4 regions of the Cytobacillus sp. C11.1 genome follow, and region 1 is predicted to be linked to each of the others. Evidence: riboswitches for the same ligand, from Rfam matches in the RefSeq annotation. Region 1 holds a riboswitch; each other region holds the start of a gene.
The links. A riboswitch is a leader RNA that binds a small molecule or an ion and turns the genes downstream of it on or off. The one in region 1 is predicted to bind S-adenosylmethionine.
Positions count from the first base shown of each region.

Region 2: it holds a riboswitch for S-adenosylmethionine, as region 1 does, so the genes downstream of both, AC3ZVC_RS22380 (2,3-diketo-5-methylthiopentyl-1-phosphate enolase) here and AC3ZVC_RS19125 (methionine ABC transporter ATP-binding protein) in region 1, are expected to answer to the same signal.
Region 3: it holds a riboswitch for S-adenosylmethionine, as region 1 does, so the genes downstream of both, AC3ZVC_RS20180 (O-methyltransferase) here and AC3ZVC_RS19125 (methionine ABC transporter ATP-binding protein) in region 1, are expected to answer to the same signal.
Region 4: it holds a riboswitch for S-adenosylmethionine, as region 1 does, so the genes downstream of both, AC3ZVC_RS24760 (homoserine dehydrogenase) here and AC3ZVC_RS19125 (methionine ABC transporter ATP-binding protein) in region 1, are expected to answer to the same signal.

Region 1 is NZ_CM176935.1:3,838,654-3,844,793, forward strand. It holds gene AC3ZVC_RS19110 (M15 family metallopeptidase) at 1-95, opposite strand, end outside; gene AC3ZVC_RS19115 (MetQ/NlpA family ABC transporter substrate-binding protein) at 427-1,257, opposite strand; gene AC3ZVC_RS19120 (methionine ABC transporter permease) at 1,363-2,028, opposite strand; gene AC3ZVC_RS19125 (methionine ABC transporter ATP-binding protein) at 2,018-3,031, opposite strand; SAM riboswitch class I at 3,112-3,216, opposite strand; gene AC3ZVC_RS19130 (CsbD family protein) at 3,424-3,615, shown strand; gene AC3ZVC_RS19135 (C40 family peptidase) at 3,697-4,695, opposite strand; gene selB (selenocysteine-specific translation elongation factor) at 5,046-6,140, opposite strand, start outside.
Region 2 is NZ_CM176935.1:4,523,270-4,529,409, reverse strand. It holds gene AC3ZVC_RS22395 (DUF2087 domain-containing protein) at 142-723, shown strand; gene AC3ZVC_RS22390 (carbon-nitrogen family hydrolase) at 763-1,548, opposite strand; gene AC3ZVC_RS22385 (pyridoxal phosphate-dependent aminotransferase) at 1,701-2,873, shown strand; SAM riboswitch class I at 3,151-3,257, shown strand; gene AC3ZVC_RS22380 (2,3-diketo-5-methylthiopentyl-1-phosphate enolase) at 3,343-4,575, shown strand; gene AC3ZVC_RS22375 (2-hydroxy-3-keto-5-methylthiopentenyl-1-phosphate phosphatase) at 4,568-5,230, shown strand; gene AC3ZVC_RS22370 (methylthioribulose 1-phosphate dehydratase) at 5,227-5,862, shown strand; gene AC3ZVC_RS22365 (1,2-dihydroxy-3-keto-5-methylthiopentene dioxygenase) at 5,910-6,140, shown strand, end outside.
Region 3 is NZ_CM176935.1:4,063,687-4,069,826, forward strand. It holds gene AC3ZVC_RS20160 (aminotransferase-like domain-containing protein) at 1-382, opposite strand, end outside; gene AC3ZVC_RS20165 (GNAT family N-acetyltransferase) at 463-1,035, opposite strand; gene pdxR (MocR-like pyridoxine biosynthesis transcription factor PdxR) at 1,127-2,497, shown strand; gene AC3ZVC_RS20175 (PH domain-containing protein) at 2,596-2,979, opposite strand; gene AC3ZVC_RS20180 (O-methyltransferase) at 3,013-3,597, opposite strand; SAM riboswitch class I at 3,709-3,815, opposite strand; gene AC3ZVC_RS20185 (coiled-coil domain-containing protein) at 3,932-6,140, opposite strand, start outside.
Region 4 is NZ_CM176935.1:4,970,919-4,977,058, reverse strand. It holds gene yhbH (sporulation protein YhbH) at 1-398, shown strand, start outside; gene AC3ZVC_RS24770 (YsnF/AvaK domain-containing protein) at 612-1,451, opposite strand; gene AC3ZVC_RS24765 (NUDIX hydrolase) at 1,746-2,378, shown strand; SAM riboswitch class I at 2,478-2,582, shown strand; partial or broken gene AC3ZVC_RS24760 (homoserine dehydrogenase) at 2,689-3,902, shown strand; gene AC3ZVC_RS24755 (hypothetical protein) at 3,986-4,180, opposite strand; partial or broken gene AC3ZVC_RS24750 (CBO0543 family protein) at 4,338-4,802, opposite strand; gene AC3ZVC_RS24745 (cation:proton antiporter) at 5,080-6,140, shown strand, end outside.

The DNA of each region.
Region 1 (6,140 bases):
TCTTCTGCTTGCTGTATATATTGATAGAAAATAAGTCCGACTGTTGTAATTACTAATAAAAACAGAATAAAGCTCCCTAGCTGTTTATAAAACAAAGTTTTGTGTCCTTTCTTTGCTGGATCTTAAAACAAATAACATTCTTATTTTAACAAGATTCTTGGTTAAGTTCACTTGTAGGGTTTCGGACTGGTACGACCCACTTTTCGTGTCGGTTCTGACCATTTATGCATCGCTTCAAGCTGTTTTGCGCCAAAGACCATCGTTTCTATCACCTATCTTTCTGGTTAAAAAAGTTTATAAGCTGTTTCGAGCTGTTTTCCGTCATAGCTTTTATTTCATCAACAACCAAGAATTATAACTTTAATAACCTAAAAGAAAATATAAAAATACGCCGGCATGAACCGGCGCATTTCTTCATTAATATTATTATTGATTCTCCATCCATTCTGGTTTACCAAAGCCTTTGAACTGTTCATCAATGACTTTTTCAAATTCTGCTGACTCAACAGACTCTTTTAGGTCTTTAGCAAATTGGGCATCTTCATTTTTCGTATCAATGACCACACGATTGCGATATTGATCTGGCATGTTTTCAAGTTGCAGTGCATCAAGCAGATCCATTTTTGCAGCTAAGGCAAAGTTCCCTGGAACAGCTGACAGGTCAACACTATCTACCGCACGAGGGAGCTGGGCAGCTTCGATCGGTTTAAATTGCAGGTTTTTTACATTGTTTTCTACATCTTTCTCAGAAACAGTAAGCGGATCTGCATCAGGATTTAATGTAATTAGCCCTGATTCCTCGAGAATCAAGAAAGCGCGTGCTGCATTTGTTGGATCGTTTGGAATGGCAATCGCTGCTCCGTCTTCAATTTCTTCGAGTGAATCAAACTTTTTAGAATAGATTCCCATCGGCGCGGTTGGAACCACAACTACCTCTGATAACTCGATGTTATGTTCTTTTGCGAAGTTTTCCATGTACACTTTATGCTGGAATAGGTTTGCATCCAGATCTCCTTTTGAAAGGGCCAGGTTTGGCTGAATATAATCACTGAATTCAACTACTTTCACTGTATAACCTTTATCTTCAAGTACTGGTTTAATTGCCTTGCTAACCATGTCACTATACGGTCCTGATGTAGCCCCGATGGTAACTTCCTTTTTATCGCTGGCTGCTTCTGAAGATGATTCTTTGCTGCCGCATGCTGCCAATAAGCCCAATGAGAGTACAAGCATGAATAGTAATCCAATTTTTTTCATTTCCATTTTCCCCCTGTTGTGTTTTTTAGACGATCGTCTATAGGTGCGATTCATTTAGTGGAGGTTTCAGGCTATCGCCGATATTTCACCGCCCCCACTTTTTTTCTATCTTTTATCAACTAATCTTGCAATCCGGTCTCCAGCAAATTGGAATATTTGGACCAGGCAAATTAGAATAATAACGGTTGTAAACATAACTGTATTATCATATCGGTAATATCCAAAACGGATGGCCAGGTCACCCACACCACCGCCGCCGACAATGCCGGCCATCGCTGAATATGCGACAAGGCTAATGACTGTGATTGTAATTCCCTGGACAATTCCAGGTTTTGCTTCAGGGACAAGGACGTCCCTTATAATCATCCACGGTGATGCTCCCACAGCTACAGCTGCTTCAATTACACCTTTATCGATCTCCCGTAAAGACTGCTCAACCATTCTTGCGAAAAATGGAATGGCCGCTACTGAAAGTGAAACAGATGCTGCAGTCGGCCCAATCGTTGTTCCAGTAATCAAATTGGCTAAAGGCAAAAGCGCAATGAGCAATATAATAAAGGGAATGGATCTTACCATATTTACGATAAAGCCAACTATATTCTTAAAAGCGGTATTTTCCAGGAATAGCCCTTTATCTGTTACAAATAGCAGCACGCCAGTCGGCATCCCCACAAAAATGGCTACTACTATTGAAATGCCAACCATATAGACTGTTTCAAAAAAAGCTTTATTGAGTTCAGGCAATATGCTTATTAAACTATCAAGCTGCATCGCGGATCACCTCCAGATTTCTTGTTCGTTCAGTTATATAATGGATGGCACGTTCAATCTCGAGCGGAGCACCTGTCAGTTCCATTACAAAGATTCCAAGCGGAGTTTCCTGTATATACTCAATTTTCCCGTGAAGGATATTGCCTTTAACTTTAAATTGCTGAAACACATCTGAGATGACGGATTCCTCTGCGATACTGCCCTGGAAATATATTTTAATAATCTTTCCTTTTCGTTCCTTTAAAAGCTTTTCCGGCAAATCAAATTGAAGGATACTGTTAATAAAATCTTTTGTCAGCGGCTGCTGAGGATTTGAGAAAAGATCGTACACTTTTCCTTCCTCGATAACTTTTCCATCCTGCATGACGGCCATCCGATCACAAATGTCTTTAACAACCTCCATCTCATGGGTGATTAATACAATGGTTAAGCCAAGCTCTTTATTAATTTTCTTCAAAAGCGACAGGATCGATTTCGTTGTGCTCGGGTCCAACGCAGATGTTGCCTCATCGCATAGGAGGACGGATGGATTGTTAGCCAATGCCCGGGCAATTCCAACCCTTTGTTTTTGACCTCCGCTTAACTGTGAAGGATAGACATCCCTCTTATCCGTTAAACCCACCATATCGAGCAATTCTTTCACTCTTGCATCTATTTCACTCTTCGTCTTGTGTGCTGCTTTTAAAGCAAAAGCTATATTTTCATAGACTGTTTTCGAACTAACCAGGTGAAAATGCTGAAAAATCATACCTATTTTTAATCGCGCCTGGCGCAGCTCTTTTTTTCCTAATGAGGTTAAAGATAGTCCATCAATTTTTATTTCCCCTGAAGACGGCGTTTCCAGCAAATTTAAACATCTGATCAACGAGCTTTTACCCGCACCGCTGTATCCTACAATTCCGAAAATTTCTCCTTTATCCACTGTAAGTGACACATGGTCAACACCTGTTACTCTCCCTTTTTTTGTTTCATATACTTTTACCAGATCCTTTATTTCTATCATGCAGATCCCCCCGTTCATTCTCCCCTTTTTTAAATAAAAAACCTCTTTCCATTCGGAAAGAGGCATCGCGTATCTATTACGACTTATCTTTCAGAATGAAATCATTCTGCAGGAAGTGGCACCGTTCCGAATTGGAGGTTGCCGGACGTCATAGGGCCTGATCCCTCAGTCACTCTTGATAAGTTAGCTATTAAGTTGATAGTGAAAATATTATATCTATACAAAAGAATTGTCAATAAGCGTTTTATACTCAAATAATTAACGGAAACGCTTTCATTGTTGCGGCAGTAAGAAAAATTTTTTTTGAGGAAATATTTATAATTGTTTATTTTGTTTTAATAGTCGTGCTATGGGTAAATAAAAAGCAATAGATAATGAAGGAGGAATCTTATATGAATCGTGACCAAACAAATGGGAATGCAGACCAACTAAAAGGCGAACTGAAAAAGCAATACGGTAAATTTACAAATAATGAATCAAAAGAAGCTGAAGGCAATATGGACAAAATGAAGGGCGAAGCCAAAGAAAAATGGGGAGATGCCAAAGAAGCCCTCTCCAAAACTTTTAATGATTCAAGAAACTAAAAAAAGGTAACCAACGCCGGTCTAGACGTTGGTTACCTTTTTGCATTTCTATGTTTGATACATAAAAAATTTGGTAATAGATTAGAAAGTTGTTCTTGCACCCAAATAGCGTGGCTTCCAGTAGGTATTATTCATATCACTGATTTCTACACCTCGTGAAGAACCTGCATGGATAAACTTGTTATTTCCAAGATAAATTCCGGCATGGGATGGACCTGCTTTATACGTTTCAAAGAAGACAAGATCCCCTGGTCTTGGTGATGAAACTGACCTCGTAGCGCTCCAAATGGATGCTACTGTACGAGGAATCGAGATTCCCACATTGCTATATACATAGTTTAGGTAGCCACTGCAATCAAATCCTGACGGAGTGCTTCCTGCCCATACGTATGGGACACCCATATATTTCTTAGCTTCCGCTATAAGCTCGTCAACCTGTGATGCAGTCTGAGCCGCTACTTTTGTTTCTGTTGTCTGACTTACAGCTGCACCTGAAACCTTTAGCTTTTGACCTGCATAAATAAGATCAGAAGAAAGATTATTCATTCCCTTTAATTGTGAAACCGATAAGTTATGGCGAGATGCAATTCCTGAAAGAGTGTCGCCTCTTTGGATTGTATAGACCCTGCTGCTTCCTGCAGAAGCCGTTGCTGCAGGTGAAGAAACACTTTGAGATGTGCCTTTTACCTTAAGCTTTTGGCCTGGATAAATAGTAGCGCTGCTTAGTCCGTTCAAACTCTTAAGAGTGCTGACGGAAAGGCCATATGTTCTTGCAATTTCCCATAAAGTATCGCCTGATTTCACTGTATAGCTGACTGCTCCACTGCTTGATGTATCAGTTGAAGCCTCATGACTGTGCGGTGCCAACAAAGATAAAGACTGTCCCGTATAAATAGTTGAACCAGAAATATTATTCCATTTCTTTAATTCTTCCACTGACAAACTATTATTAATGGAAATTCTCCACAATGTATCGCCTGACTGAACTTTATATCTATTTTCATGAGCACTTGCTTCACCATTGAACGTTGTAAACAATAAACCAGCTGTCGCAGCCATTGTAAGTAGTTGTTTTTTCAAGTTGTACACTCCTTAAATTTCTTTGACAACCTAATATTAGTAATAAATCTAGTATAATCCTACCTGAAAATATTGGAGTGGATGGAAAAACTATCATCCTACTCCTTAACCTCCCTCTAAAACCTAAACCAACCAATTTAATATAGTTACTTTTTACTAGAAAATATTAGAAATCTGAACTATTCATGGAAAAACAAGTGAAATCCACCCTAAATTATTAGAATGTTTTTAATAGACTTTTTACTAGAAAATACCCCCAAAAAACAAAAAAGGATTTCAAACTATAGCTGTTTATCCTACTTTTTATAAATAATATAAATAAAAAAGCCGGTCTAAGGACCAGCTTTACATTAACGATCTGTTTTTCTCCAAACTCTTTTGTTTTCGATTCTGTTTGTATATCCCATGGAGTCGAGCCTCTCTAAAAAAGGAATCATATATTTTCTGGAAAGTCCCAGGACTTTCTTCGCATCTCCAACATCAAATTCTGTACTTGTATCTTTTTTTAGTATATCCACTGCTTCCCTGAAATGATCCCCATGCCAATAGAATTGGCCATCAAGTGGCACGATTGTTCCCTGCTCTTCTAAAAAACGCTTAAAATCACCTTTTAGAACTTCTGGAATCCCAGCAGTAAGGTAATAGTCATCAAAATGCTTTACTTTTAAACCATCCTTTTTCAAATCAGCCAAAAGATTCTCACTGCGTTTTTTCCAGTTTTGTGGGATGTGCGGCTGGAAGTCAGCATTTTGCAAGTATTGCCCTTTTCTTCTGTAAATACTACCTTCGATTCCAAGGCTAATCACAAATTCAACAAGCATTTTCGGATAGGCTTTCTGCATAACTTGCAGTAATTCTGCTTTATTTAACCCATGCTTCATCGGGTGTTCATGGTGAAACTCATGCAAACGGTCATATATTTCTTCCTCAATGGATTCTTTTAAAGCAGAGAGTGTAAATTCTTTGCTGTTTATACTAAGGAAGTCTGCATCTGTAAGTACTTCTTTTACTGTCACTTCATCTAGGGAAGTTCTTGTCATTATTTCGAAAAGCGACAGACTCTTACCTTCCCTTAACGCAGCCATAATTCTATCTTTAGGGCTTCCCTCTTTTTTCTTGCTTAATTCTTCTATGGTATCTAACCCGAAACGATATTTCTCGCCATTGGGATCAATGACCCAGCCGCCTCCGATTGTCTCCTGGGGACTTGGCCTTCTCAAAATAAACCGGTCTCCCCTTTTGGTTACAATCTCCTCGTCCAATCGCAGCTGGCAGAGAATTTCCCCATCACTATCGTTTAATTCATTACGATCGAAAAATACGATTCTGCCCATTACTTCAGATGTCCCGATATGGCATTTAATGGGCATTCGCTGTTTTATTATATGTTCAAGATCTTCAACCATTCTAACAGCAACATCAATGGTTTTCGTTACGCTAAAATG
Region 2 (6,140 bases), 680 kb from region 1:
TGCTCTTTTCGTATGGTTTGTTGTTCAACAATCTATGAGAAAATAGCTTTTTTTAAACCTGATTTTGAAGTTGACTAAATCTTAATATTTTGATATATATCTAATTAGATGCACATCGAAATTAGGGGGCGTTCATATATAATGCAATTAAATCGCTTAGTAGCTTTTTATAAAACAATGGGTGATCCCACAAGAATCCGGATTGTATTTCTTCTCGCTAAAGGACCTTTGCATGGGCAGGCAATTGCAGGGAAACTGGGGCTGACGCCGCCAACCATCACACATCATTTAAACAAATTGCGGGATATAAACCTGGTTTACCAGCGCAGAGATAAAAATACTGTCTATTTTTATTTGAATGAATCTGTGCTGAAACAGCAATCAAGTGTGCTTGCGAAACTGGCTGATATGGAGGAGGTGAAAAAGATGGAGGAAATGAATATTGAGAATCAGAAGGTTATCGATAACTTCTTTACAAGCGATGGAAAGCTTAAAAATATTCCAGCCCAGAGAAAGAAGAAGCTAATGGTTTTTGAGCATCTTATTAAAGGGCTGAAAATGGGGAAAAAATACGAAGAGAAAGAACTCAATGAATATATTAAACAGTATCATGAAGATTACGCCACGATACGCAGAGAATTCATTATCAATCATTATATGTACAGGGAAAAAGGAATCTACGAATTAAATCCGCCGGAAATGTGGGCAAAAATAGAAGGGTAAATAAAGCAAGGCCCTATAAAAGCTAGGGCCCTGAATATTTTATTGATAAAATTCCGGCAGGCGGTCCGTGAAGATAGGAATCATTTTACGAACTTCCTTCACCATGTCAAGGTCGACTTCAGCCACCAGGATTTCTTCTTCCTCTGAACCCTCAGCTAGAACTTCTCCCCAAGGATCTATAATCATAGAATGGCCGGCAAATACATTTTCAGGGTCAGAGCCGGCCCGGTTACAGGCAATCACATAGCATTGGTTTTCAATGGCCCGTGCAATTAAAAGTGCACGCCAATGGGCCAGCCTGGCCAATGGCCATTCAGCAACCACAAATAAAGCTTCTGCTCCTTCCGCTGTATGGGCCCGTATCCACTCCGGAAAACGGATATCATAGCAAATCATCCCTGCAAACAGTCTATTTTCCAATGTAAAAGCGCCCTTTGCTTTCCCCCCTGTTAAATAGAGATGCTCATTCATTAGCTTGAATAAATGCAGCTTGCTGTACTGGTGGATAGGTTCTCCGTTTTTATCTACGACTAAAAGAGTATTGAATACGCCTCCGGCGGTTTTATTTGCAACAGATCCACCCACTAGATGAACATGCCTGTCTTTTGCAATCCCTTTTAAAAAGGCGAGGGCTGCAGCTGCATCCTTGTCTGCTATTTCATTTAATCTGGTTAAATCATAGCCTGTTGTCCAAAGCTCTGGAAGCACGATAACATCAGGGTTTGATTTTAACGCCTTTTCAATCATTGCTTCGGCTGCTTTAAAATTCTCTTTTGGTTTGCCAAACACAATATCCATTTGCAAACAAGCAATCTTTAATTTCATGAAAATCCCCCTCAAACATTTAATTCTCTTTTACTTATGTTAAAATTAGTCCGATAGATAACAATTTTCAAAATTTTACTTTACAACTTATCATTTAAGTTATATCATTTGTGACTATATTTTCAATCTTTTTTTTAAGCAGGTGAAAAACTTTGATTAATTATCCTCATTCTGATTTGCTGAAAAGTTTGCCGAAGCAATTTTTCGCATCTTTAGTATCAAAGGTTGGGAAGCAACTTGAACAAGGCCATGATGTGATCAATCTTGGGCAAGGAAATCCCGATCAGCCTACTCCCGGCCATATTGTTAAAAAGCTCCAAAGTGCAGCCGAAAAGCCAGTAAATCACAGATACTCACCTTTTCAGGGATTTCCCTATTTGAAAAAGGCTGCTGCTGATTTTTATAAAAGAGAATATGAGGTTGATGTAGACCCGGAAACGGAGGTAGCCATATTGTTTGGAGGAAAGGCTGGCCTGGTTGAGATACCTCAATGCCTGTTAAACCCTGGCGATAATGTTCTTGTGCCAGATCCCGGTTATCCGGATTATTGGTCAGGTGTAGCGCTGGCAAAAGCAGAAATGGTGACAATGCCGTTACGGGAGGAAAATGGCTTTTTGCCTCTTTATAGCGAGCTTACAGACGAAAAGCTGAATGCTGCCAAACTCATGTTCCTCAATTATCCAAACAATCCCACTGGAGCCGTGGCCAGTGAGAAGTTTTTCCAGGAAACAGTTGAGCTTGGCAAAAAACATGGAATTTGCATTATTCACGATTTTGCCTATGGCGGCATTGGCTTTGAGGGCAAGAAGCCGGTCAGTTTTCTGCAAGCAAAGGGGGCAAAAGAGGTAGGAATTGAAATTTATACACTTTCAAAAACGTATAATATGGCAGGATGGAGAATTGGTTTTGCGGTTGGAAATGCGAGCGTCATTTCTGCCTTGAACCTTTTGCAGGATCATCTATATGTAAGCTTGTTCGGAGCTGTCCAGGAAGCTGCGGCAGCTGCGTTGACTGAATCACAGGAATGTGTCAAAGAACTGAATGCCCTTTACGAAAGAAGACGAAATATATTCATTTCAGGCCTCCAGGAAATAGGATGGAATGTTAAAGCACCTGAAGGCTCCTTCTTTGCCTGGTTAAAAATTCCTATAGGTTTTACATCCGAGGAATTTGCTGATTATTTGCTTGAAAAAGCCCATATTGCCGTTGCGCCTGGCATAGGGTTTGGACAATATGGAGAAGGATATGTTCGTGTTGGCCTGCTGACTTCAGAAGAAAGGCTTAAAGAAGCAGTAGACCGAATTAGGGCATTAAATTTATTTTAAACTTTCCTATCTTAAAGTTATTCTTGTTATAGCACTGGTAGATTGGAGCGGAAGGTACGAGAATCCAGCGGGAAAAGCGTACCAAGGGGAGCACCCCTAGGCGAGGAACGCCGAGGAGACTCCCGGAATCCCGCGGTCGCTGAGTGCCTGTAGCGGAATCAATACTCATGGTTGAAAAACCCCTATTTATTTCTGATAATCTATTGACAAAAGTTTTTTACCCTGTCATAATCCTAAGTAAATTTTAATTCAAAATTAACTAAATATTAATTTCGTTTTCTTATCAAGAGCAGGCGGAGGGACTAGCCCTATGAAGCCCGGCAACCGACTTACCAGTAAGCACGGTGCTAATTCTTGCAGCTTATTAAAGCTGATAGATAAGAAGATGTTAGTTCAAGCTGCTAACCTCTTCTTATTTGAAGAGGTTTTTTTATTGCCCGGTTTTGCCGAAATGAAAGGAAGAAAATATATGAGTGAAATTATCGCAACTTATCTAATCCATGATGCAAAACATAATCCTGAGAAAAAAGCAGAGGAAATCGCATTAGGCCTTACGGTCGGTTCATGGACTCATTTACCTGAACTGGAAAAGAATCAGCTCCGTAAGCATAAAGGCAGAGTTGTTTCGGTTGAAGGCCTTTTAACAGAGGAAGGCAGCAAGGAAACGGCCGCCATTATCAAAATCGCTTATCCAACTGCTAATTTCAGTCCGGATTTGCCAGCCATTTTAACAACAGTCTTTGGAAAGCTATCACTGGACGGAAAGATTAAGTTAATAGATTTACAGTTTTCCGATGAGATCAAAACCTTTTTCCCTGGCCCTCGGTTCGGCATTGAAGGATTAAGAGAAAAGCTGAATGTCCACAGCAGGCCGCTGCTGATGAGCATCTTTAAAGGTGTTCTAGGCAAGGATATGAATTTTTTAACTTCACAGTTGAGGGAACAAGCACTTGGCGGCATCGATATTGTGAAAGATGATGAAATTTTGTTTGAAAATGAACTCACCCCTTTTGAAGAAAGGATTATGGAAGGGAAAAAGGTACTTGGCCAGGTTTTTGAAGATACCGGTCATCGCACACTTTATGCAGTGAATTTAACAGGCAGGACCTTTGATTTGAAAGAGAAAGCCAGAAAAGCAGCAAGCCTTGGTGCGGACCTCCTCCTGTTTAATGTTTTTGCATATGGACTGGATGTTCTGCAGGAGTTAAGAGAAGATGACGGGGTTGGGCTGCCGATTATGGCACATCCTGCTGTCAGCGGTGCCCTGTCTGCTTCAAGCATCTATGGAATTTCTTACTCTCTGCTTCTGGGCAAGCTTCTGAGATATGCAGGAGCAGATTTATCGCTTTTCCCTTCACCATATGGTTCAGTGGCACTTGAAAAGGAGCAGGCGATTTCGATAGGACAATCATTAACATCCGAAGATTTCTGCAAAAAGACCTTTCCAGTACCATCAGCAGGCATTCATCCAGGCCTGGTGCCGCTGCTTTACCATGACTTTGGAACGGACAGTGTGATCAATGCGGGCGGGGGAGTACATGGGCATCCGAATGGTGCAAAAGGCGGCGGCTTAGCCTTCCGCCAAGCGATTGATTTAACTTTAAAAGGAATTTCATTATCAGAATCTCCTTCAGATTATCCAGAACTAAAAAAGGCGATAGATTTATGGGGACATACAGAGGTGAAAGCTAAAAATGCCTAATATAGCTGTTTTTTGTGATTTTGACGGGACCATTACGGAAAAAGATAACATCATTAACGTTATGAAAGAATTTGCCCCGCCTGAATGGGAGGAGATAAAGAATAAAATATTGTCACAGCAAATTTCAATTCAGGAAGGAGTAGGGAAGATGTTTTCCCTCCTTCCAAGCAGCCTTAAGGAAGACATTATAAAATTCACACTGGAAAATGGCAAGGTAAGAGCTGGCTTTCAGGAATTTGTGGATTATTTGAAAAAAGAAAATATACCACTTTATATTGTCAGTGGCGGAATTGACTTTTTTGTGGAGCCAGTCTTAGAAAAATATGGCCCGTTTGATGCTGTTTATTGCAATGGTTCAGATTTTAGCGGCGAAACAATCAAAATTTTATGGCCCCATAGCTGTGATGATGAATGTAATAACAGTTGCGGCTGCTGCAAGCCATCCATTATGAGAAAACTTAAGGCTGGAGATACCTATAAAATTGTCATAGGGGATTCTGTTACCGATCTGGAGGCTGCAAAGCAGGCAGATTTAGTTATTGCAAGAGATTTGCTGCAAGAGAAAAGCAAAGAAATGAATCTTAATTATCACGAATTTGAAACGTTTTATGAGTGCATTGAAATTTTGAAAAATGTAAATGGGGTGAGCGTATGAGTTTAGTGGAAGAAAAATGGCAAGAGCTTGCTGAAATAAAAGATGAATTAGCTGAAAGAGACTGGTTTATGGGGACTAGCGGCAATTTGGCGATCAAGGTCTCCGATAGCCCCATACAATTCCTTGTAACAGCAAGCGGGAAGGATAAAAGGAAAAGGACAAAGGAGGATTTCCTCCTCGTTGATGAATTTGGGCGCCCTGTTGGGGAGACCCATCTAAAGCCTTCTGCGGAAACGCTATTACATGTGGAGATTTACCGGAAAACGAACGCAGGGTGCAGCCTTCACGTCCATACTATTGACAATAATGTTATATCGGAAATTTATGGGGACCAGGAGGCAGTCACATTCAAAGGGCAAGAACTTATTAAGGCATTTGATAAATGGGAGGAGGATGCTGTTCTTCGGATTCCGATTATTCCGAATCATGCGCATATTCCGACGCTCGCCAAATGTTTTTCCTCCCATATCAGTGAAGATACAGGTGCTGTGTTAATTAGAAACCATGGAATTACCGTTTGGGGAAAAACATCTTTTGAAGCAAAAAAAGTACTCGAAGCTTCTGAGTTTTTATTCCGTTATCAGTTAAGGCTGCTGGAACATAAGCCTTATCAGTTATTTAAAGTAGTGTAATAACTTTAAAATAAAGCCAAAAAACATAATTGAAAGGATTGAAAAATATGGCATACATCGTTTTGCAAAATACAAAAGAAGAAATCCGAAACCAGGAAGAGGTTGCAGCTTTCCTTGAAAAGCAGGAAGTTATTTATGAACAATGGGCAATTGATAAGCTTCCTGAATCCCTTAAGGAGAAATATCTTCTTTCTGATGAAGAAAAGCAAGAGATTCTGGATACATTTTCTGAAGAAATTAAAGATATTTCCGAGAGAAGAGGCTATCAGGCCCAAGAC
Region 3 (6,140 bases), 230 kb from region 1:
TATAGGTGGGAGACTCTACTGCCACGATTGACTCCTCATCCAGGAGAATGCGGGCAATTAAATCGATCGCCTGGCAAGCGCCTGAAGTTATCAAAAGCTCTTCTTCCGAAACAAAAATATCCCGCTCTTTCAATCTTTTTAAGATCTGTTCCTTTAGCTTTAATATTTTGGGACTTCCAATATAGTGGAGCGGCAAATCCTGCTCCTCTTCGAATAAACTGGTAACAGCTGCCTTTACCTCTTCGACAGGCACAAGGGCAGGTGCTGGATAGCCGCAATGCAGTCGTATACAATCTTCAGGAATCTCCGGAATCCACTCCCCAGGAGGATTATTCTGGAGAGCCCTTTTGATATTCTCAGGAAAAAAAGAAGCAGCATTCACTTCTATCCACACCTTTCTAGTAGCTTTTACTATCGATTATAAACTTCTTGCCTGGGATGCTCCACCAATTCAACAATACCTTAATAAAGCAAGTGTTCTTCGAATTGTCTTTTTACTTTGTCCCACTCTTCCTTTATGACACTATATAGGACAGTATGACGGATAGTCCCTTCTTTTCGTATCATATGATTTCTAAGGATGCCTTCTTTAACCGCACCGATTCGTTCTATCGCTTTTTGCGAACGGATGTTTTTATGTCCGGTTTTAATTTGTACACGGTTAAGGGAAAGTTCTTCGAAGCAATATTTTAACAATAAATATTTACAGTTTGTATTAATATTTGAGCGCCAATAAATAGGGTTCACCCAAGTTGAGCCGATTTCAAGCCGTTTATGTTGGTTTGAAATATCGAGAAACCAGGTTGCACCGATGATATTCCCTGTATTTTTATTTACAATGACATAAGCAAAATCGGTGCCTTGCTCACGTTTTTGTATAGCATCCTCAACATATTGAATAACCCGGCTTTTGTCAGTTAAATCGACAGACACATGCTCCCATATTCGTTTATCCTGAGACGCTTCATAAATCCCTTCTATATGCTCAAGTCCCATTGGAATTAACTGTACAAAATTGTTTTCTAATTTTTTCATAATATCACTCTCCTTGAATCTATTAAAATTGATTTCTGGTATGATTTAAATAACCAAAAATGATTTTTAATATAATACCAGGAGTGATTATATGGAACTTCAAATTCTGCTTTCGGATCATAAAACAAAATATAAGCAAATCTATGAACAAATACAAAAAGCGATTTTAGATAGAAAATTGCCAGCTCATGCTAAACTTTCTGCAAAGCGGCGTTTGGCTGAACAATTAAACGTAAGCATCATGACTGTTCAAATGGCTTATGAACAATTGCAGAGTGAGGGATACTGTTATTCAGTGGAACGCAAAGGATATTTTGTTTCGGAAATTCAGGATGAATGGCACTATAGTGAGAATGATACAGCTGCTTTTGAGAAAAGAGTTCAGGATGAGTATCTTATCAATTTTAAAAATGGGCAGATTGATGCCTCTGCCTTCCCCTACAAACATTGGAACAGACTATATCGAAAAGAGCTTAGTGAATCCAATGGCAGCAATGCACCGTGGCAGGGAGAATATTCTTTCCGTGTACAAATTGCACAATACCTGCAACAGGCTAGAGGGCTGGCCTGCCAGCCGGAGCAAGTGTATGTATTCAGCGGTTTTCAGCAGCAATTACTAAACGTATGTTTGTTTTTTAACCGGAGAGCCATCGGAACAGAGGATCCTGGTTTTATTCGGGCAAAATCTGTTTTTGAACAATTACAGCTGCCATGTCATCCGATTTCTGTGGATGAAGAAGGATGCCGTGTGCCTAATGAGCCAGTAAAACTATTATATTTGACACCAGCTCATCAATATCCGACCGGCACGATAATGTCTATTGCTAGAAGGGCTGAGTTATTAAATTGGGCAGATAAAGAGGATGCTCATATTATCGAGGATGACTATGATTCTGAATTTCGCTACAAAGGAGCACCTATCCCGACATTATCCCATCTGGATTCAAAAGACCGTGTGCTTTACTTTGGCACCTTTTCAAAAACATTGCTGCCGTCCCTTCGAATAAGTTATCTTGTTATGCCAGCTTCTCTTCAACAAGACTTTGAAAAGTTTAATACTTATCAAAAATCGACTGTTTCAAGAATTGATCAGCGGGTTGCTGCAAATTTTATGGAAGAAGGAAATTATATATCCCATATAGCAAAAATGAGAACTCTATACCGAGCCAAAAGAAACTGTTTAATAGAAAGCCTATCAAACCATTTGGGAGAACAATTTGAAATCATAGGGGATACAGCAGGCTTACATATCATCGTGACATTACCCGAAGGATTGAATGAATCAAAAGCAATCGAACTGGCAAAGTCAAGAGGAGTTGAAATTGATGCTGTTTCACCTATGTATCTGCTTCACAAGCCAAACCATCAAGTAATGCTTGGATATGGTGCACCCACTATGCAGGAAATTCAGAGAGGGGTCCATTTAATCGCTAATGTATGGAAAGATTACGTAAGTAATTAGGATTTCTTACGATTCTTATAAAAAACCCCGAGGCATATATTCAAATATTTTCGCCCTTTTTAATTTATTAAAACCAATACCTAAGTTGAAAAGAGCGCTTATCTTACAGGATAACGCTCTTTTGTTGAAGTGGAAAACAAGCACATCTTCTCCTTAACAGCCACCATAAAATCAAACATATTCATGCCCTGAATTTGCTGGAATTTGTACAAGTCTTGATTATAGTACAAATGAATATGCTTTCCTGTGATTCCTCTTTTTTCTGAAAGGGAAGCGATATTCCTATACTCAAATTCTTCAACAAATTCCTTGTTTGTGTCTGATACCTGGATTCCACAGAATAGCAGTCTTTTGTTCGTTGCCGCAAAGAAGCCTGCCTGCGGTGCTAAACAGTAATGTGCTACTAATGAACAGCTTAAACATTCAATAACGTTTTCACCCTCATGCAGTACATGTTCAACCTGATTTTTCACAAGATTCATGAACGATCCCCCAATTCTAGTGATAATTTCATTCTATAAATTAACCCCAGTCTTAACTGCCAATATCAGCCCGGTAGACCAATCTAATTCTGTAATGTCCAGGTCAGGTCTGTCCTGCAAAGTTTTTAAGAGTTTAGTTGCTTTGATTCTATATTTTTCTGGTAATTTCGATTGCGGAAACACATCATGAATCACATAAAAACCGCCAACATTTAAATGGTCCAACGTTTTGTCCAACAGCTCGAATTTTCCCGGCCACGTATCGGCAAAAATAAAGTCAAACCGTTCTGATAGGTTTTGAATAAAGGCTGCTCCGTCCTCGCAGCAAAATGATACTCTCCTGTCATTCCCCAGGTGCCTTCTTGCGATGGACTGAACTCTTGAATCAATGTCAACCGTTGTAAGCGTGCTGATTTCATCCATTCCATCGATGATCCAGGAAGCAGACGCTCCTGTACCTGTTCCCAGCTCTAAAAAGCTGCCCCCTGGTTTTGAGGCAGCCAATCCCTTTAGTAAAAAACCTGTTTTTCTATCACATGACTGCTCAAAGCCGAGCAGTTGCGATTCCTGTAATATCTTTACGTAAGCTTCCGGTACCTGTATAACGCTGCTTTCCATTATGTCAATTCCTCCTCTTCCATAGCTCGTATCTTTATATCCCATTCATTTGATAAAAAGGCAACAAAAAAGACCTCTTATCATAAGAGGCCTTTGTACTTTATTAACGACCTCTTATCTCCCAGAGCGTTAACTCTGTTGGAATTAGCACCTTCCTGAAATAATCAGGGGTTGCTGAGGCTTCGCAGGGCCAGTCCCTCCACCTCTCTGGATAAGAATTTGATTATAGAATTATAATTAATTTCGAATAAAGTATTGCATAGTTTTAGCAAAATGGCAATACTTTAATACCTCTCTTCAAAAAACCTATTCCTTTTTAGCAGGGTACGAGGTTCTATTGAACAACTTCCTCCCCCTGATAAATACGAAACGCCGGAACAATCGTATCCGACACGACCTCTTTTCCTTTTTCCCGAATAAAGTCCAATTTATAATATGCATCAAACCTCTGGCTGATTTCTGTTTTCACCAGTTCAGGCGGCGTGACGACGATGAATTGGAACTTCAGTTTATCGGCAACAGCGAAGATTGGGTCAAGCACATGGGCCGATGCCGCTTGGCCAAACGGATTATCACAGACTAACGGAACCCAGCTTTGGTCAGTTTCACTCTTAACAGATAGAAGCATCATCATCATGACCATTCGGGCAGATAGCTTTTGGCCGCCGCTGCCATCGGATTTCGTTTTCGAACCCTGGTTGATCGTCTGCCAGGTTGAATAATGTTCGCGCTGTGGCTTTCCATACATAAAGGCATTGTCTGTACGCATGTTATAAACCAAAATCTCTGGGTATCGATTTCTGAGGGAGACAAATAAAATCTGCTCATCACTGATGAGCTGCTTGATTTCCTGATCCAGCTCCAAATTACTGTCGTCAATCAACTCGAATCGCTTCGTAATTTTGTTAATGGCTGAAACAAAATGCTGTTTCAGCAGCGGTTCGACCTCTTCCGCTTTTTTAGGCAGGATGTCTTCTTTTAGCTGAACAAGCGGGAAAGATCCCCGTTCATTTTTCAGCTTCATTTTCGCAATCATGGAACGAATCGCTTCTGCAATGCTCATCACCTTCATGCTTGCACGGCTTGCCCAGAAGTTTTGCGCTTTTTCTGCCCGTTCTTTGTCACGTTCCAACTGCTCTAAGCCGCTCTGTGAAAAACGCTTCATGTTTTGAACGACACTTTGAATATGAGCATAATGCCTTGTATCCATATGATCAAGGGTGGTTAAGACTTCATTCTTAAAGCGGACCTCCCAATCCTTTCCTTCAATTGAAAGCTTTAAATTGCGCAGGGATTGTTCAATTTTCGCGTGCTTCTCCTGGCCTTCTTCCTGAATATCCTGGTGTTTTTCACTCCAGAATATAATACTTTGCCTTCCTTGGCTCTTAATTTTCTCGACATCCTCTTCCGTAAAGGCAGCCGCTTCCTCTTTCAGGATAACGGATAGAGTTAACAAGTCGCCTTCGAAACCAGCAATGTTTTGTTCGGCTTCTTTTTTGCGCTCTTCTGTTTGCTTCATTTCTGCCTTCGCCTGTTTTGTCTGGTCCGTAATTTCAACCGTCTTTACTTCCAAATCAAGTTCTTCCCATTCTTCCGGCTGTTTGTCATGCTTGTCCACTTTTTTAGCTGACTTTTTACGCTGATCAATGGCATGCTTTAATGACGTTTCAGCAACGGTTACGGCCGTTCCCTGTTCGCGTTCCTCTTTCTCAGCTGCCTTTGTTTCCTTTGCAGCCGTCTGGACCATGTTTTCTAAAATGCTCATTGGTTCATCCGGTTCTGAAGCTTCCTTCCACTCTTCATTAAGAGCTTGAAGTTTTTTCTCCAGCTTCTTTTGCTGTTTCTGTTCGGAATCTCTTGTCGCTTGAATGGCCAGTAATTCACTGGCTTGTTCTTCTTTCGATTTTTGAAGCTGTTTTAGTTCATCGATACTTCCGTTGATCTCTTCCAACATGTGCGAGGATAAACGCGGTACCTCTTCAGAAGCTTCAGCTTTCTCGGCTGCAGGAAAGGCTGCACTTTCAATAAAAAATCTGATCTCCTTAAGATTTTGCTCGGTTGATAGCTTCCATTCCAAATACGTTTGACTCCACTTTTCCTGCAGGTCAACAATGGTTTGGTGCTCACTGCCAATCTCTTTCTGGGCGGCAGTAAATGCTTCCTTTTGTTTCTCTTTCTCTAGCTTTACCCGCTTATTTTCCTGATGCAGCGACTTTTCATGGTCAAATCCCTCTAATGTTTCCACATCTTTTGATAGTTTTTCAATCTTTTCTTTAGTCTTCTCCAACTGCTCTCTAAGTCCCAGCTGCAGTTCTTTTTCTTTTTGCTCCTGCACGATGATTGAGTGTAATTCGGTCTTCTTGGCAATCATTGCTTCCTGTTCCTGATTCAGTGCACGATCGATCTCATTGGCCAGCTCATTGGCCAGGAAGCGGTCGATTTCTTTTAAAATTCGCCGTAAAGAGGTTTCCGTTTTTTCGATCTCTGCAAGTGTATCTTTCTTTTCTTCTATTTGTTTCGCAATCTTAATTTTCCAGTTTGTG
Region 4 (6,140 bases), 1.1 Mb from region 1:
ATACGGAAGCAAAGGTGGTCTCAGAGGAGGACTTCTTCTCCAAGGGGGAAAGCGGCGGAACGATTTGCTCATCTGCGTACCGAAAAGCGCTTGAACTTATTGATGCAAAATATAACCCGCTAAAGTATAATATTTATCCGTTCCATTTCTCTGACGGTGATAACCTGACCTCTGACAATGCCCGTTGTGTTAAGCTTGTGGAAGACCTGATGAAAGTGTCCAATATGTTTGGATACGGTGAGGTCAACCAGTATAACCGCCACTCGACCCTAATGTCCGCGTATAAAAACATCAAAAATGACGATTTCCGATATTATATCCTTAAGCAAAAAGCAGATGTATTCCACGCTATGAAGAGCTTTTTCAAACAGGAAGATGAAAAGAAGATGTATGCGTAAAAAAGAGGGGGAAACCTCTCTTTTTATTATTTTCGCAGAAAAAAGACCCCTAATCGAGGTCATAAAAAATGTGTCCATATGGCATTGAAAAAGACTCCTAGTCTGCCAAGGAAAATACCTGCAAATGCTAAGCCAGCAGGAGAATTCTATTTTTGCCGCCCCCTGGATCGATGAATATACCCATTATCGAGATATATTAGGGTGAAAAACTATTTACGGCCTGTCTCTGTTTAATCGGCCATCTGCGTTCATTTCAGCACTGGTCTTAATATCTACTTCTTCATGCTTTACTTTTTCGGTGATTGTCTCAGTATCCTGGACCTTTCTTTTCCCAATCACGATCTCCTCCGTCACCACTGGTTTTTTTTCCACATGGAGAATTTCTTCTTTCAGCGGCACACGGATGGTTTCTTCTTCATCTATGGGTTTTTGGGCGTCTGCGGTTGTGTTTGCCGGTTTACTCCGCTTAAGAAAAGCTTCTTCATGTGAGACAGGAACATCCACGTTTTGCTGTTCCTCGATAACTTTTTTGGTAACCTCCACATCACCTGATTTTTCAGCCAGTTTTTTAATATCCAGTTGCTCTTCTTTTATCTCAAGCATCTCTTCACGGGCCGAGGCACTTTCCCGGTAGGCTTCAGCTCGTTCCTCTGTCTGCGCCTGACTTTCATTTTGGGCAGCGGGATATGTGCCATAGTGGTCGACAATTAAGACATATTTTCCATCAAAAACCATGCTGGCATACTTATCCAAGTCATGCTCATCAAATCTTGTTCCGTCTTTTTTATCAGGATCTATTCCCGAACTCGTTGCGGGGTCTTCTCCCATAAATAGAGCTTTTACGGAGTCAAGGAAGCGCTGGTTGCCCAGTTCCTGGGATCCGACAATTTTTAGGTTTACACCATAATTGTCTGCAAAGCTTTCAAGATTTGCTCCATCTTTTGAAACAATAACCAGGTTTTCTTTCTGGTACCCGTTGGACTCTGCTCTTTCAATTGCATCTTTGAGCTCATGCTGTGTATCATAACCGCCGATTAATATATTTTTCTTCATATTTTCTCACTCCTATAGTCTTGTTTTTTTCTGACTTTCCCGGAAGAGCGTCTCGGGAAACTCTATTAATAGATTAGGGAGCAAGGACGATACGAAAAATATTAATTTAGGCGGCTAAGCGAGAGCCTGAGCAGGCATGGTTTCCTGCATGAAACTATTTTTCCATGCAAGTAAAATATAAACGAATCCCGAATATTTAACAGGTACAAGCCGTATGAATTAATAAATCTAGGTGAATACAGTATGATAGTGATATCACTCTATTATCTGGAACTTGCTGCTGGAGGTGGATATATGGAGATTGAGAAGCTGGCTAAAAAGCTGAAAGTCCGAACCCCTGTTATATTAGGGAGTGAGCGGTTTTCGAAATTTGCCATTTTGCTTCCGCTGGTTGAAATGAATGATGAAATTCATGTTCTGTTTGAAGTGCGTTCGCTTAAAATGAGGAGGCAGCCTGGTGAGGTATGTTTTCCGGGAGGAAGAATTGATCCTGGCGACAGGGATGAAGAACATACTGCTGTCCGTGAGACATCAGAGGAACTGGGGATTAGCGAAGACAGCATCACAGATATCTCCCCGTTGGATTACATGATTTCTTTTGGGCAAATCATATATCCTTATGCAGGCATTATTAAAAACCCCGGCCAAATTGTGCCTAATCCTGCGGAAGTGGAAGAGATCTTTACTGTGCCGCTTTTGTTTCTCAAGGAAGTTAAGCCCGAAACTTACCATGTGAATTTTAAGGTAGAGCCTGAAGAGAATTTTCCTTTCGACTTAATTGTTGGAGGCGAGAATTATAATTGGCAAACACGGAAGATAGAAGAGGTATTTTACTATTTTGAGGACAAAGTCATTTGGGGACTCACAGCAAGGATTCTTAAGCATTTCCTTGAAATCATTTGCGAAACCCCCAGTGAGAATAATTAAAAGTGAAAGCGTTTTATGAAAACTATTTTTAAAAAAGTGGTTGACGCGGCTCATTTAAATGTTTATGATTTATCTTATTAATTTAAATACTTTAAAAACTTCTTATCAAGAGAGGCGGAGGGACTGACCCTATGAAGCCTCGGCAACCAGCATATATTTGCCCGGTGCCAAATTCAGAGGAAATTTAATTTCCGAAGATGAGAAGGCGGAATGAATGGTACGTTAATTCAAACCCCTTCTTGTCTGTTATGGGCAGAAGGGGTTTTTTATGTTGATAAAGGCACATTATTAAAGCAGGGGGAATGCAATTATGTCAGCTATATCAGTAGGGCTTTTGGGATTTGGCACAGTAGGAAAAGGTGTTTATGAAACAATAAACAAACATCAGGGACGGCTTAAAGCAATACTTGGAAAAGAAGTGAAAGTCACTGCCATTCTTGTAAAGAATGTAGATAAGCATGCTTTACCTGAAAAGGACGTACTTCTGACTGATGATTTTCAAAAAATTATTGATCTTCCAAAGCTTGATGTAGTGATTGATGCGATTGTTGGGAAGGAGCCGGGCTATACATATTTACGTCAGGCTATTACAAGAGGCTGCCATGTGATAACAGCAAATAAAGAAATGTTTGCGCATCATGGTTGTGAATTAAAAGTGCTGGCAAAAAAGCATAATGTCTCATTGGGCTTTGAAGCAACGGTAGGAGGCGGGATTCCCATTATCCAGACTCTCAAACAGCTGCTTAATGCCAATAAAATTGAGAGGATTGAAGGCATCCTAAATGGCACCTCCAATTTTATTCTAACAAGTATGCGTGAAGAGAAGCTTTCATTTGAAGCGGCGTTAAAAATCGCCCAGGAAAAAGGGTACGCAGAAGCGATCCTGAAAACGACATCGAAGGATACGATGCTTTTTATAAAGCGGTCGTCCTGAGTGAACTTGTATTCGGGAAAGCGCCGGAGTGGGAGAAATCAATAAGGATAGGCATTACCGATATTTCAATCGAGCAAATCAATATTGCTTCTTCTTTGGGCTTAAGGTTTAAGCATGTGGCTTCTCTTGAGAAGGAAAAAAGTGCAGTCCAATGTACAGTAAAGCCTGTATTGGTTGGAGAGTCCCATCCTTTGTACAGGGTTGAAGGGGTACAAAACGCGGTTTCAATTGATGCAGATATAGTAGGGAATATAAGCCTCCAAGGGCCTGGAGCGGGAATGTTTCCAACAGCGAGTGCCATCGTAGAGGACTTAATTCATCTTGGTACAAATGATTTCCCAGCTGTCTTTGAAGAACTTAATGCTGAAGGGATTGAAGCGGGCTTGCCTGTTTGGGCATTGTTCGGTAAAGCGGACAAAGCAGAATTGCCTGAAGACTTTGATATCCTTGGAAGAGTTTCAGCGGATGCGGTGATTGTAAAGGCCTCAGAGGAAGCTGTAGCTTCATTGGACGATAACACTGCAGTTGCTTATCAAATACTTGGAGATCATGGCTTTGCTGAAATTCGGGCAGAATTGCAGCCAGTATAAGAAGTGAAGTCCATAAAAAAACAAACAGGAGGAGCAGCTTATGGGCTGCCCCTCCTGCATTATACTTATAGAGATGGTGGATGTTATGCCTGCTGATTTTTTAATAAAGACTGATTTAGTCCGGAGTATAGATCCTTCACATGAACCGTCACTATCTTAGCGCCAATCTGGACATGGACCATATTATCAAAAACAGCTGTTACCAGGCCGTTTAATGACACATTCGTACCAATATTTAAATCCTTATCAGCAACCTTCACGTTCTTCTTATCTGCCATTGTAACACCATCCCATTCCATTTTATTAAGAATCATTCATACAAAGAATATTGCCTTTTTATAGTAAAATAAACGCTCAAATGAAAAAAGTCCAGTAAAAAAGCCTGTTTTTTTATCGACAAATTCCATTGGGTACCAGGTACCTGTCGAATTTTCTTTAACGGAAGACAGATGATGGCACATCAAACTGGTTCCATAGGAAGATGGTAAATAGGATGGACAGGATCCAGGCTGCTACGGGCCGTTTGTGGTGAACTATAAGAATGGTAAACATGATTGTGTTAAAAAAGATAGACCACTTTAAGCTCCATCCATTAGAGTATTTAATCAGGTTTAATTTAATGTCAATGATTTCATTAACAGTATAGAGGAGAACCCAGCCTGCAATGTAAAGGATCTTCTTAAATAAGCTGCGGTTTTTGGGGAATCTGTATAAAAAAATGAGAATGGTGGCTGGGTATTTAACGGCCATGATGGAAAAAGTGACATGAGTGTTGGTCAGGCGGACTTGCTCATCAATTCCCTGTGGATTATATCTCCACATTGGGTAGTGGTCAGATAGCAAATATAAATAAAGAAAGTCCCCCAAGATGAAGAAAAGCAGAGAGGGATAATAATTTCTCCAGTTTCTCCAATCTCCCCATTTCCATAAAGCAAAAAATCATACAAAAGCATAGAGCGCATTCAATCGATTCATCCCCTTACCAGTGCACAAACCTGTCCATTCCTATATTATCCAATAGAAATGAATTTTAAAAAAATAACTTAGGTCCTTAGTTTGTTTTTTCAGTGATTTTCCTTAAATCCCAAATTGGTCCTAACTTACAGGAATGAATTTGCAAGGAAAGGGGTATGGATACTTCATAAATATAGCTTACAAAAAGGATGATATACTGCACATGAATATGCCTCTTGCCATAGGGCTAATTTTTCTTGTCCTATTTATTACTGCTCTTATCGGGATAAAGATTCTAAGGATACCTGATATTGTTATTTATATTATTTTAGGAGCCGGCATCGGCTTTTCCGGATATTTCCAGGATACAAAGGTAATTGAGGTTGCTGGGGAGATAGGTCTAATCCTGCTATTCTTCCTGCTTGGAATGAAATTCTCTGTTCGTGAATTAAGAAAAAATGGGAATAAAGTTTGGAAACCAGGTCTTTTGGATGTCCTGCTTGGTGTGGGAGTGACAACGGCAATTGCCTATATTTCTGGTCAAAACTTATTTGTATCGCTGTTAATCGGAGGAATTGTATATGCTACAAGCTCCTCTATTACGGTCAAGCTTCTGGAAAGCAAAAATCGCCTTGACAATAAGGATTCCGAATATATACTTTCCCTTTTAATTTTTGAGGATCTAGTTGCGCCAATCCTCGTGACAGTTTTAATTGGCTTAAGCGGAGAAAGCTTTTCATTTGTAGATTTTCTTTTAATCTTTCTAAAAGTAGCCCTCTTAGCCGGGATTGCTATATGGATGAGCAGAATTGTTCTTCATAAAGCCCAGCATTGGATGAAAAAGGTTGCGAATGAAGATTCGTTTTTAATTTTAGTATTGGGAGTAGCGATTACCTATGGAGGCTTCGCTGTATTCCTTGGGCTTTCAGAGGTAATTGGCGCTTTTCTAGCTGGAATCATGCTTGCCGGTACGGTCGTAAAGGACAAAGTGGAAGAAGTCGTTTTTCCAGTCAGAAACCTCTTTCTTCCATTTTTCTTCCTTAACTTTGGTCTTTCACTGGAGTTTAAAGAAGATGTACCGTCAATTGGGCTCCTGGCTGTTATCGTCTTATGGTCAATCATCCATAAACTGGCTGTGGGTTATTTTGGAGGACAATGGTATGGATTATCTAAAACGGATTCCCTCAAGTCGGGATTTTCACTAGCCTCAAGGGGTGAATTCTCTGTTATTATTGCAGGATTGGCAACAGGAGGACTAAAGGTATTTGCTGGTGCTTATATCTT